Regions from separate parts of the Lysinibacillus sp. UBA6686 genome, predicted to be linked through region 1. Evidence: a T-box and tRNA genes for the amino acid it is inferred to sense, from the RefSeq annotation. Region 1 holds a T-box; the other holds one or more tRNA genes.

Region 1 (3,429 bases):
GCGTATTGATGTTTTCACTGACCAGATAATATCGTCTTTGAAATAGCTGTTCGGGGCTGGCATTCGCTTGACACCGAATGATTGCAGCAAAGCTTGAACATTTCTGGGATTATACGGATAGCCAAGCATTTCAATAAGCAATTCAGATGGTTCTTTCATGCGTATATCCACTCCTTTCGCTTCATGTAAGAGACACAACGTGATGAAATAGTAGTATCCCTTGAGCGAACTTTTTTCTGATAATACCATCCCCCGTCTCGATGCCAGGGTAAAATAGTTGGCTCTGTATTAATCCTTATATTCTACATTGCTAACAATTTCCCCTTTTTCTACTATACTGCGCAGTTATACAAGTAGGGGGTGAACAGTTTTGCGGATGGGATCAAGTCCCACGGGCCAGACGTTCTACCCCGAATACTGTAATAATAAGACCTATAAGAAAATGGTCAACCAGAAAAATCTGGCTAACCTTATATTACCAACAGACCATAGTGGAGTAACTTGAAAGGTATTAAGGTATTTGGATTTTTCTGTTAAAGTATAGTTGAGATTGTGAAGGATTGTCCTTAAACTAAACAATAGAAAGAGACTTAAAGAGGTATTCTAGATGAATTATAATTTTAATTGAAGACTTCGGGCTCCTCATATTAAAACAGTCTGTAAAAATGTTGAAATCCACTGAATATGAGGGGAAATTATCTTAGCGCGAAATGGTCATTTATTGGGTTGTGCATTTCATCCGGAATTAAACGTGATTCAAGAATTCTAGAATATTTTGTATCCTATGGTATGACTTGCGAAATCTGTTTTCATATAGTACAGTATGGTTAAAATTCAAATAACTGAACACGATGATGGGAAGTAGTAGCAAGCACGTTTTTTTTAGAGAGTCAGCGGTTGGTGGAAGCTGATAGAAGCACTTGTGAATCCGTCCTGGAGTTGCACAGTCGAAATAATGTAAAGTAGGCTGTAGCCGGCTGAAATGCCGTTATGAAATAAGTGGATTAGGTATATGCCTAATCAATTAGGGTGGCAACGCGGGTAGCTCTCGTCCCTTTTTAGGGATGGGGGCTTTTTTGTGTTTATTTTGATTCAAAGCAGAGCTATTCGAGTTTAGCTTGCAACGCAATTAAACCAAGACTTAATGGATGCAGTGTCATTAAACTACTGGAGGTATGACTATGTTAGATATTAAACGCGTACGCGATAATTTCGCGGAAATTAAAGAAATGCTATTAACACGTAATGAAGATTTAGGCAACTTAGATGACTTTGAGGATTTAGATGCAAAGCGTCGTGAGTTAATTGCTAAAACAGAAGAATTAAAAGCAGAACGAAATAAAGTATCTGAACAAATTTCAATTATGAAACGCAACAAGGAAAATGCAGATGAAGTTATTGCTCGTATGCGTCAAGTAGGCGATGAAATTAAAGAGCTAGATGTTCAACTAAATGATGTTGAAGAGCGCTTTAAAGATATGATGATGCGCTTGCCAAACATTCCACACGAATCTGTACCAGTAGGGACAACAGAAGAAGACAATGTAGAAGAATATACTTGGGGTGAAATTCCAACATTTGATTTTGACATTAAAGCACACTGGGATCTTGCTACAGATTTGAAGATTGTTGACTTTGAACGAGGTGCAAAAGTAACAGGTAGCCGTTTCTTATTCTACCGTGGTCTTGGAGCTCGCTTAGAACGAGCACTGATGATTTTTATGATGGATTTACATGCAGAAGAGCATGGTTATGAGGAAATGCTGCCACCTGTCATTGTTAATCGCGATAGCTTAACGGGTACTGGAAACCTTCCTAAATTTGAGGAAGATTTATTTAAATTAGAGGAAACAGATTATTTCATGATTCCAACAGCAGAGGTACCTGTAACAAACTTCTATCGCGATGAAATTTTACTGGCTGAGGCTTTACCACAAGGCTTTGCTTCTTATAGTGCGTGCTTCCGTTCAGAGGCAGGCTCTGCGGGTCGTGATACACGTGGTTTAATCCGTCAGCATCAATTCAACAAAGTGGAATTAGTACGCTTTGTAAAACCAGAGGAGTCATATGAACAGCTAGAGTTGTTAACAAGTCATGCTGAAAAAGTACTGCAATTACTAGGCTTACCGTATCGTAAACTAAAAATGTGTACTGCTGATTTAGGATTTACTGCAGCGAAGAAATATGATTTAGAAGTTTGGATTCCAGCACAAAACATGTACCGTGAAATTTCTTCTTGCTCTAACTTTGAGGATTTCCAAGCACGACGAGCAAATATCCGCTTCCGTCGTGAGCCAAATGCAAAACCAGAATATGTTCATACATTAAACGGTTCAGGTCTTGCCATTGGTCGTACAGTTGCCGCTATCCTAGAAAACTATCAACAAGCTGATGGAAGCGTAGTAATTCCTGAAGTTTTAAGACCATACATGGGTGGTAAAGAAATAATTGCACCAAAATAAATAACGGGTAAAGGCTATTTTAGATATCCTTTAACAGGTAATTGTATTGCCTTTTTATCGATTTACAGATGCTTTAATAGTATCGGGTGGTGTAAACGCCGTGGAATTGAAAAAAATGCTTTATTTCTTAAAGGAATTTTAGCGAGACTAAAAAAGATGTTACTATAATCAAGGATGGGGTGCATTAGAAAAAATTTAGAAATGACATTTTGCAGCTCTTTCGTATTTTCCACTATTCCGCAATCTGGCGCTTTTCTTTAATAAGGAAAGCGTCTTTATTCATGGAAAGGACCAGATTGTTGAGGAACGTTTTCAATAAAATTGGATATTATTGTTGAATTATAGAGTAAGATTGTGAAGTTTCTCACTTAAACTAACGTACAGATTAGTTTAATAAAGACTATACAATAAATAGATTGCCATGTATAAAAATCTAAGGGAGAGACGCAAATGGAAAACTTTGAAGATCTTTTGCCAAGACTAAGCATGATCATGATAGAGTAGAAATGATTAAAAAAATGGATAGAGATAAAATATTGCCTTTACTGCCTACCTTCTCGAATGGATTCAAGATATGAATTGGCCAGTGACACCAAGGGTATTAGAATTACTTTTAACTTTTCCAGAAGAAATTGCCCCACATGTGCAAGATGTTTTATCTTCAGATGATGATAACTGGAAGTGGTTTATTCTACATTTTTTAATTATCAAATTGCCAGTAGAGTCAAGAGTTCAGTTTAGAGAGTATTTAACAAGAGTGGCTGAAACACCTACAGATAATGAACTCGCAGAAGAACTTAATGAAATTGCAAAAGAGATTTTGGAAACAATCTAGAAAAATATCCCTATTTAATTAACGAGGTGCTTTACTTTAACAAGCAAAAGACAAATCACAGAATTGATATTCAGCGATCGGGTGCATTTCTCTAATAAGGAATGCGTCTATTTGCATTGAAGGGCTATATTT
Region 2 (3,429 bases), on a different contig from region 1:
ATTTTGAGTTAGATGTTCAACTGTTGCAATTCCATCAAGCTTTGGCATCAGTAAATCGATTAGTACAAACTCTGGCTGTGTCATTAAAATTTGTGGGATAGCATCCTCCCCATTACGAGCTTCGCCAATAACAGTACCTAGCCCGCTATCTTCAATAATAGTTTTTAACATGACCCGACTTGCACGATCATCATCTACAATAAAATACCTCATTTAAGTCTCTCCCGTTTGAATAGTTTGTGTAGGAACAGTAATTTTAAACATTGTGTTTTGATTGTTTGATTCAACGGTTATGAAGCCATTTAATTTATTTACTAATTCAGCAACATGCGAAAGTCCAATACCGGTTGCGGCGACACCTTCCATATTGTATTTAGTGGTATATCCAGGCTCAAAAATAATAGTGGTATCACCTTGTGATATGCCTTTTCCATTATCACAAACTGTGATTACAATATCGCCCAGTTGTTGTTTAATGGCAATAGAAATAACACCTTGATCTTCAATAGCTTCAATAGCATTTGCTGTTAGATTGTTTAAAAGTGCTAGTAATGCAATATGTTCTTTTGTTTGAAAGTCCATATCTATACTTACTTTAAAGTGAATTTCCTTTCCCAATAGTTCGCTGTACTTTCTGTTACCATCCTCGATATAATGTAATAATTCTGACATTCTAAAGGGGCCAAAGCTCTTTTCCCCTACAATTTTAGAAATTCCTGCATAGATACGTTGTGAATCCTTTTTTACTTCATGAATTTCCTGGGCAATATGCAAGGCCTGTAAGCTTTCAGTCCGATAGCCTTGCGATTTTAGCTGTCGATATAAATCAAACCCACTAGCTGTGATTGTTTCTATATGATTCATCGATTTTTTTAAATAGAGCGTTTCAACATAAAGATCTGATCCAATAGTAAGCATTTCCTGCACACGTTTTTTTTGTTCAGCAATTAAAATGGAGCTATAAACACCTACTACAAAGAAACTACGTAATAAAGCAACAGCTAACAATATAAGTAAATCATGAACGAGTAAAAAAGTATAAGAATTAACAAGAAAACGAAATAATTGTTCAGCTAAATTACTTATTACTTCACTAAATGCAACTAATAATCCAAGCATTAGCGGTTTTTCTCGATAGCGATGGATATTTAAAATTTGTAGACATAATGCAAAAAGTATATAAAATGCTGCTGCTGGTAAATGTAAAAAGATGCTATCTATTAATGATACATCAGGTGTCGTAGAAGTTATAATGACTCTAAAAGCTGTTGTCACAATGCTGGTTATAATACCAGCTAATATAAAAGGCGTTGGTCTAAGAAGCGTACATAGAAAGAAAACAATAGTCCCTAATCCAAAGCGAAAAGTTGTATTAGCAAATGGCATTATTTTAATCTCACTACCAATAGCAGTGAATATAGCAATTAAAAAAATCCAAGTGAGGGAAGCACGAGAAATTAAATGTTTTGAATGCATAAAAATCCTCCCTTATTAATGAATTTATCTTCATTCAGCAAATGTTTTTTGTATCGAGAGCAAAGCGGCAGCTACAATTACGCCAAGGCGAAATTGATTTTCTTCTTAACAATAAAAAAATACCACAACCTTTGTGGAAGTGGTATCTGTATGTATTATGTCAAATTTTTAGGCAAAAAAAAAACGGCTACAGATGTAGTCGGAATTTAAAAACTGGAGGAGGTAGAGGGATTCGAACCCCCGCGCGGTGTTACCCGCCTGTCGGTTTTCAAGACCGATCCCTTCAGCCAGACTTGGGTATACCTCCATATTAACCTGATGTCTTATCGACAAAAATTAATTTATCATGTTTTGTATTCCACGTCAACTGATTTTTGAAATTTTTATAATGACATTGTTGAAAAATGTTTCCACATAAATATTATGTGCATTAAGTTGCAATTTATGAAAACAGTCAGTATACTAGTTATTGCCGTGCTAGGTGGGAAGGTAGCGGTGTCCTGTAACTCGCAATCCGCTCTAGCGAGACTGAATTCCTTTTTTGAGGCTGTCCGTATTGTTTGGTCTGCCTTTTGCACGTAGTGTTGACGATTGGGTCCTGCGCAATGGATACCCATGAACCATGTCAGGTCCGGAAGGAAGCAGCATTAAGTGGTCTTATTCATGTGCCGCGGGGTTGCCTAATCTGAGCTAACGACAAGAGTAACGCTTATGTGCGGCTGTCAAAGAAAGGTGCACGGCATTAAATTGCCAATTCAAACGCATCCGTCTACATTAGGCGGGATGCGTTTTTTTTATATTTTAACAGGTGAGAAAACTTTGTATGATCTTATTATAGAAACTAAATGAATCTAAGACACAGTGTATTGCTTCAATTTTTTTGAATTGATAACACTATTATTAGACAAATGTTATAATAGAACTATTCTATAATTAATGAAGAAAAGGAGAGGAAATCATTGACGTATCAAGCATTTTATCGTGTGTATCGACCGCAATCATTTCGAGAAATGTCTGGTCAAGCACATGTCAAAAGAACGCTACAAAATGCTCTCCTAGCAAACAAAACCACACATGCCTATTTGTTTTCTGGCCCAAGAGGAACGGGGAAAACAAGTACAGCTAAGATTTTTGCAAAAGCTTTGAATTGTGAGCGAGCACCATCGAACGAGCCGTGTAACGAATGTGCCACTTGTTTAAGCATTACAGATGGATCGCACCCTGATGTGATTGAATTTGATGCAGCATCTAATTCTAGAGTTGAAGAAATACGTGATATTATCGAGAAAGTTCGCTTTGCTCCAGCTAGTAGTAGATATAAAGTGTATATTATCGATGAAGTGCATATGCTTTCTACAAGTGCCTTCAATGCACTTTTAAAAACATTAGAAGAACCACCTCCACATGCTGTTTTTATTTTGGCGACAACAGAGCCTCATAAATTGCCTGCAACCATTATCTCACGTTGCCAACGGTTTGATTTCAAACGACTTTCAACTAATGATATTATCGAACGCATGAAGGTTGTATTAGAGGACATTGAGCTACCGTATGAGGAACAAGGTTTGAAGGTAATTGCACAATCTGCTGCTGGCGGTATGCGTGATGCATTGAGTTTATTAGATCAGGTTGTCTCTTTTAGTGGAGAGAAGCTAAAGCTTGAGGATACACTACTTGTAACAGGTTCGATTAGTCAGGAAGTTTTTTATGACTTAGCAGAAGCCTTAAAAGTAAAAGATGTTGCTCAAATGCTTGCATTATTAGAACAGCTTATCGCAGATGGCAAGGATCCACTTCGTCTTTCAGAGGACTTGATTACATTTTTCCGTGACTTATTATTGCTACAAACAAGTGATGAATTGACCGAACTATTAGAGCTAGTTTCGCCGGAAGAACGTGTATTTACATTAGCACATGATTTTGCACCAGACTTGCTATACGGCTACATAGATA

Evidence for each region. A T-box is a leader RNA that pairs with one kind of tRNA and senses whether it is charged. The one in region 1 lies ahead of serS (serine--tRNA ligase), so its partner is inferred to be a tRNA-Ser.
Region 2: it encodes a tRNA-Ser, which carries the amino acid that the T-box ahead of serS (serine--tRNA ligase) is inferred to sense. The anticodon was not compared.

The regions. Positions count from the first base shown of each region.
Region 1 is NZ_DKJS01000034.1:30,839-34,267, reverse strand. It holds gene B2R82_RS08550 (hypothetical protein) at 1-159, opposite strand, end outside; T-box leader at 843-1,059, shown strand; gene serS (serine--tRNA ligase) at 1,182-2,462, shown strand; partial or broken gene B2R82_RS24090 (aminoglycoside phosphotransferase family protein) at 2,506-2,630, shown strand; gene B2R82_RS08540 (DUF5071 domain-containing protein) at 3,037-3,297, shown strand.
Region 2 is NZ_DKJS01000060.1:21,258-24,686, forward strand. It holds gene B2R82_RS15790 (response regulator) at 1-213, opposite strand, end outside; gene B2R82_RS15795 (ATP-binding protein) at 214-1,476, opposite strand; tRNA gene B2R82_RS15800 (tRNA-Ser) at 1,691-1,783, opposite strand; RNA gene ffs (signal recognition particle sRNA large type) at 1,949-2,216, shown strand; gene dnaX (DNA polymerase III subunit gamma/tau) at 2,436-3,429, shown strand, end outside.